2 linked regions of the Halioglobus japonicus genome follow. Each later gene encodes a partner of the first gene's protein in a complex. Links are inferred from orthologs where the notes say so. Each region holds a gene or a part of one and is shown in the gene's direction. Other genes may lie near its edges.

Region 1 (3,318 bases):
TGCGGCCGCCGCGAGCGACGCACCTGCCGAAGCTGCCACGCCGGCGGAAGCTGTCGAAGACCTCGCTGCGCTGCTGGGCCCGGCTGCGAGGCAGCTGGTTGAAGAGCACAAGCTCGATATCTCCCGCATAACTGGTACCGGCAAGAACGGCCGTATTACCAAAGAAGATATTCTGATGTACATAAAAAGTGGCGATGCCGCTGCTGCCAGTGCGCCTGCCCCGGCCGCTGCTCCTGCGCCTGCCGCAGTACCCGCCACGCCTGTTGCGCCCACTGGCGAGCGGATCGAGAAGCGCGTGCCGATGACCCGCATGCGCGCCAAGATTGCCGAGCGCCTGCTCAATGCCACTCAAGAAACCGCCATGCTGACCACCTTTAACGAGGTGAACATGGCGCCGATGATGGCTCTGCGCAGTAAGTACAAAGAGCAGTTCGAAAAGACCCATAACGGTACGCGCCTTGGCTTTATGGGCATGTTTGTGAAGGCCGCCTGTGAGGCGCTGAAGCGATACCCCGAGGTCAATGCGTCGATTGACGGTAACGACATTGTTTATCACGGCTACCAGGATATCGGTGTAGCGGTATCCACCGAGGGTGGCCTGGTGGTACCGGTGCTGCGAGACGCTGACTTTATGAGCGTGGCTGACGTGGAAGCAGCGGTCAAGGATCTTGGACTGCGCGCACGCGACAACAAGCTGACGATTGAAGATATGACCGGTGGCACCTTCACCGTGACTAACGGTGGCGTGTTCGGCTCATTGATGTCGACGCCTATTCTCAATCCGCCGCAGACCGGCATTCTGGGTATGCACAAGATCCAGGAGCGCCCCATGGCAGTTAATGGCGAAGTGGTGATTCTGCCCATGATGTATCTGGCACTGTCTTACGATCATCGTCTGATCGACGGCAAGACAGCGGTACAGTTCCTGGTGGCGATCAAGGATTTGATTGAAGATCCTGCGCGTATCCTGCTGCAACTGTAATTCTAATGTTTAAATGGCCCCGCTGCGGCGGGCCTGACCTGGACTTGATACGAGAAAACAAATGTCTGAGAAATTCGATGTAGTGGTAATTGGCGCTGGCCCCGCAGGCTATGTGGCTGCAATCAAGGCGGCGCAACTGGGGATGTCCACCGCCTGTGTCGAGCAGTGGCTCGATGACAAAGGCAAGATCAAGCTGGGCGGAACCTGCCTGAACGTCGGCTGTATCCCCTCCAAGGCACTGCTGGACTCCAGCCACAAGTTCCACGAAGCAAAAGCTGACTTTGGCCTGCACGGCATTTCCGTGGGTGAAACGGCGATCGACGTGCCCGCCATGCTGGCGCGTAAGGAAAAGATCGTCGGCCAGCTGACCGGCGGTGTGGCCGGCCTGTTTAAGCACAATGGCGTTACCACCCTGCAGGGCACCGGCAAGCTGCTCGCCGGTACCAAGGTTGAGGTGACGGACAAGGACGGTAACGTCCAGGTCGTAGAAGCGAGCAATGTGATCATCGCGGCCGGTTCACTGCCCATCAACATCCCCTCTGCGCCGGTGGACGGTGACGTCATCGTAGATTCTACCGGTGCTCTGGAATTCTCCGAAGTACCCAAGCGCCTCGGTGTCATCGGCGCCGGTGTGATCGGCCTGGAGCTGGGCTCGGTCTGGGGCCGTCTCGGCGCCGAGGTTGTGGTGCTGGAAGCGCTGGACGATTTCCTGCCCATGATGGACCAGCAGATTTCCAAGGAAACGGCCAAGATTTTCAAGAAGCAGGGCCTGGATATCCGCCTGGGTGCGCGAGTGACCGGCACCGAGGTCAAGGGCAAAGAAGTGGTCGTGTCATACAGCACTGCCGATGGTGAGCACAGCGAAACATTCGACAAGCTTATTGTCGCAGTCGGTCGTCGCCCGCGTTCAGAAGAGCTGTTCAGCTCCGATTCCGGCATTACACTCGATGAGCGTGGCTTTATTTTCGTCAACGACTTCTGTGAGACAGAAGCCCCCAACGTCTACGCGGTAGGCGATGTCGTGCGCGGCCCGATGCTGGCGCACAAGGGATCGGAAGAGGGCATCATGGTCGCCGAGCGTATTCACGGCAAGCCAGCCCAGATGAACTACGATTGCATTCCGTCGGTGATTTACACCCACCCTGAGGTTGCTGCCGTCGGTAAGACCGAGCAGGAACTCAAGGCCGAAGGTGTACCTTACAAGGCGGGCACTTTCCCGTTCGTGGCCAATGGTCGCGCACTGGCCTCCAACGACTCCGATGGTCTGGTCAAGCTCCTGGCCCACGAAGAGACCGACCGCATCCTGGGTTGCCATATTGTCGGCCCTTCAGCGGCTGATCTGGTCCAGCAGGTGGTCATCGCCATGGAATTCGGCTCCAGCGCAGAAGATCTGGCGCTGACGGTGTTTGGTCACCCGACCCTGTCAGAGGCGGTACACGAAGCTGCACTGGCTGTGGATGGTGGGGCGATTCATATCGCCAACAGGAAGAAACGCAAGTAGAATTCGCCCGCGCACGTAACAATAAGACCAATCGCCGGCGTGCACAGGTAAACAGGGGGCTTGATGGGGAAACTCATTGGGCCCGTTAATTAAGCAGCAATAGCTATTTAGAGAAAAGCAGGACAGCACATGAATCTTCATGAGTATCAGGGCAAGCAACTGTTTGCCGAATACGGACTGCCGGTATCCAAGGGGTACGCAGTAGACTCCCCTGAGGATGCGGCAGAAGCGGCGGATCTGATTGGCGGTGATATGTGGGTGGTTAAAGCCCAGGTACACGCAGGTGGTCGCGGCAAGGCCGGCGGCGTAAAGTTGGTCAAGTCCAAGGATGAGATCAGGGAATTCGCCTCCAACTGGCTCGGCAAAAACCTGGTGACCTACCAGACTGACGAAAATGGTCAGCCGGTAAGCAAGATCCTGGTGGAATCCTGCACTGACATTGCCGAAGAACTGTACCTCGGTGCAGTGGTGGATCGCTCCACACGTCGTATCGTGTTCATGGCGTCTACCGAAGGCGGTGTTGAAATCGAGAAGGTAGCCGAGGAAACTCCCGAGAAAATCCTCAAGGCGACCATCGATCCTCTCGCGGGTCCGCAGCCCTACCAGGGCCGTGACCTGGCGTTCAAGCTCGGCCTGACCGGTGTTCAGATCAAGCAGTTCGTTAAAATCTTCATGGGCCTGGCCCAGATGTTCATCGACAAGGACCTGGCGCTGATCGAGATCAACCCGCTGGTGATCACCGATGAAGGCAGCCTGCACTGCCTGGACGCCAAGATCGGCGTCGACAGCAATGCCCTGTACCGTCAGGCGGATCTGCGTGAAATGCACGATCCCT
Region 2 (3,296 bases), 720 kb from region 1 along the record:
CTGGGCGGCGGGCGATTGCCAGGCACGGGGCTTTCTTATTGGTGCCACCGCTGGACGCACCACGCTAAACGGTGAGGGTTTGCAGCACCAGGATGGCCACAGTCATTTGCAGGCCAGCACTATTCCCAATTGCGTCAGCTATGACCCAGCTTATGCCTACGAATTGGCAGTTATTATTCAGGACGGCCTGCACCGCATGTACGAACTGGGTGAGAACAAGTTCTATTACATCACCACCATGAACGAAAACTACGTGCAGCCGGCTATGCCTGAAGGCGTTCAGGAAGGCATTATCAAGGGCATGTATAGCCTGCGCAAAAGTGAGGCAGGGCACTCGCTGAGTGCTCAACTCATGGGTGCGGGGACCATTCTGCGCGAGGTGGAAGCTGCCGCAGAGATTCTCGAATCAAGGTACAACGTTAATGCGGATGTCTGGAGCCTCACCTCCATCAATGAGCTGCAGCGCGAAGGCAAGGCGGCGACGCGCTGGAATATGCTGCACCCGGAGGAGGCGCCGCGTGTGCCCTACGTTACTCAGCTGCTGGACGGCGCGTCAGGTCCGGTCGTGGTGGCCACGGATTACATGAAATCCTATGCCGACCAGATCCGCGAGTTTATTCCCGGGCATTTCACGGCATTGGGGACCGACGGCTTTGGCCGTTCCGATACCCGCTCACGCTTGCGTGATTTCTTCGAGGTAAGCCGCGAATTTGTCGTTCTGGCAACGCTCAAGGCACTGGCGGATGAGGGTGCTATCGAGGCGTCGGTGGTCACCGCCGCCATGGCTGATCTCGGTATTTCCGCCGATAAATTCGACCCCCTCACGGTATAAGAAAAGGATAATCACGTGGCTAAGCAACAAGTAACAGTACCGGATATTGGCGGCGCCGAAGGGGCTGAGGTCATCGAGCTTCTCGTCGCGGTTGGGGATGCAGTTGAGGTTGATCAGGGCCTCTGTGTGCTGGAATCCGATAAGGCTTCCATGGAGATTCCGTCGTCGGCGGCGGGAGTGATCGTGGAAATTCTGGTCGCCGAAGGTCAGGAATTAGCTGAGGGCGCACCGGTCGCGGTTATCGATACCGGCGCTGAGGCGGAGGCAGAACCTGCTGAGCCGGCGCCAGCGGATACTCAGCCTGACGCAGCGCCCACGGCTGAGCCTGCTGCTGTACCTGCAGCCGCCCCTGCGGCTACAGAGGTGGCGTCCGAAGTCGTCCCTGTGCCAGATATCGGCACTGATGACGCGGTGGAGCTGATCGAGATCGCAGTCAGCGTTGGCGATGATGTGTCTGAAGGTGATTCGCTGGTCGTGCTTGAATCTGACAAGGCCTCCATGGAGGTTCCCGCACCCTTTGCCGGTGAGGTGGTAGAGATCCGCGTCAATGAAGGTGACCAGGTCAAACAGGGCGACGAACTGGTCGTGCTGAAGGGCGCGCAAGTTGTAGCTGCACCTGCGTCCGCGCCCGCGCCAGCGCAAGAAGAGGCACCGGCAGAATCCCCCGCGGCGCCAGCGCCTGTCGCCGCGGCAGTGCCCCCGGCAACCCCGGCGGTGGCCCCGGCTGCGGGTGGCAGTGTTTATGCCGGGCCCGCAGTACGCAAGTTGGCCAGGGAATTTGGTGTGCCGCTGGGCGAAGTGACCGGAACCGGTCCGCGCGGCAGGGTGCTCAAGGAAGACTTGCACAGCTTTGTGCAGCAACGACTCAAGGCGCCTGCGGCGGCATCTACCAGCGGAGGCGCCGGTATTCCCGACATTCCGGAAGTAGACTTCGGACAGTTCGGGGAAGTCGAGACCACCGCGCGCTCAAAAATGGACAAGGTTACCGCCAGCAACATGCAACGCAGCTGGCTGAATGTGCCCCATGTGACGCAATACGACGACGCCGATATCACCGATCTGGAGGCGTTCCGCGCGAGCATGAAGGCTGAAGCCGAGCGCCGTGGCACTAAACTCACACCCATGCCGTTTATTCTGAAAGCCTGCGCTGTCGCACTGCGGGATAATCCCAAGTTCTGTTCCTCTCTGGCCGACGGCGGTGAGTCACTGGTGTATAAAAAATACATGCATATCGGCATGGCCGTGGATACCCCGGCCGGGCTGGTGGTGCCCGTGATTCGTGACGTCGACAAGAAGTCGATCTGGGAACTCTCCGAAGAAGTGCTGGCCATGGCAGCCAAGGCGCGTGACCGCAAGCTGCGCCCTGTTGATATGCAGGGCGGATGCTTCACGGTGTCCAGTCTGGGTGGTATTGGCGGTACCGGATTCACGCCCATCGTCAATGCACCGGAGGTAGGTATTCTCGGCGTGTCCCGGGCGGACATGAAGCCGGTTTGGAATGGCAGTGAATTCGCTCCGCGCAAAATGCTGCCCTTGTCGTTGTCCTATGACCACCGTGTGATTAACGGTGGTGACGGCGGCCGGTTCATGAGTCAGCTGGTGTCGCTGTTGGGCGATATTCGCCAGATCATCATGTAGCCACTCCCCGTTCTGGTGCCAGTGGCCGATTTTGGTGCTATTGGCACAGAACCTGCTACATTCGGAGTAATTCCATTGTGCAAGGTGGCTAAACCATGGCAGAGCGAGGCCAAGACTGGCAGCAGGCGTTTTTGCAAGCGCATGCCCTGCCGCCTGACTACCTCCCATCTGCACTGAAATGGTTCGCGCCGGTGGCCCAATTATTGGTCGAGCACCAAGGTAGTGCAGGGCGATCCATTCTTGTAGGGGTTAATGGCAGTCAGGGCTCTGGCAAAACCACGCTATCGGATTACCTGGTAGCGCATTTCAGGGCTGAATACGATCTTGAGGCGCTGGCCCTGTCTCTCGATGACTTCTATCTAACGCTCGCTGAGCGGCAATCCCTGGCAGAGCACAGTCATCCGCTGTTCCTGACCCGTGGTGTACCCGGCACCCACGACATGGCCCTGCTGCAGTCGACGCTGCAGGCGCTGCTGGCCGGTGAGAATCCGGCGGTTCCCCGCTTTGACAAAGCCATCGACGATCGTCGCCCCGAATGCGATTGGGATCAGCCGGCGCGTCCGGTCGACATTATTCTACTAGAGGGCTGGTGCCTGGGGGCGCAAGCTGTCGAGGAGGACGCACTGGTCGCCCCAATCAATGCGCTTGAGCGTGAGCAAGATGCTGACGGCCAGTGGCGCCGCCGGGTCAATAACGTCCTTGCCAGACCCTTTCCTGAGCTTTATGCACTGGTGGACCAGTGGTTGATGCTCAAGGCACCCTCATTTGATTGCGTTTATCGCTGGCGGCTTGAGCAGGAGCAGAAATTGGCTGCCTTTCGCTCTGG

Evidence for each region.
Region 2: the proteins of lpdA (region 1) and aceF are in contact, whole or in part, in a crystal structure (PDB 1EBD), measured with the Geobacillus stearothermophilus proteins. The link is inferred for Halioglobus japonicus from one-to-one orthologs. Residues at the interface, in WP_049624544.1 of Geobacillus stearothermophilus: Pro340, Ser341, Asp344, Tyr345, Arg403, Asp406, Val408, Glu431, Ala432, Gly433, Asp438; in WP_033016211.1 of Geobacillus stearothermophilus: Ile130, Ala131, Met132, Pro133, Arg136, Arg140, Glu141, Asn155, Arg157.

What each region holds. Positions count from the first base shown.
Region 1 is NZ_CP019450.1:2,508,072-2,511,389, forward strand. What follows is about bases 264-3,263. They hold lpdA (dihydrolipoyl dehydrogenase), read left to right. Parts: upstream 264-1,043; coding sequence 1,044-2,483; downstream 2,484-3,263. Other genes in these bases: odhB (2-oxoglutarate dehydrogenase complex dihydrolipoyllysine-residue succinyltransferase), read left to right, coding at 264-982; sucC (ADP-forming succinate--CoA ligase subunit beta), read left to right, coding at 2,613-3,263. Also shown: more of odhB, read left to right, coding at 1-263; more of sucC, read left to right, coding at 3,264-3,318. UniProt on the Escherichia coli protein: Lipoamide dehydrogenase is a component of the glycine cleavage system as well as of the alpha-ketoacid dehydrogenase complexes.
Region 2 is NZ_CP019450.1:1,789,654-1,792,949, forward strand. What follows is about bases 181-3,158. They hold aceF (dihydrolipoyllysine-residue acetyltransferase), read left to right. Parts: upstream 181-847; coding sequence 848-2,470; downstream 2,471-3,158. Other genes in these bases: aceE (pyruvate dehydrogenase (acetyl-transferring), homodimeric type), read left to right, coding at 181-832; BST95_RS08455 (hypothetical protein), read left to right, coding at 2,566-3,158. In the rest of the region: more of aceE, read left to right, coding at 1-180; more of BST95_RS08455, read left to right, coding at 3,159-3,296.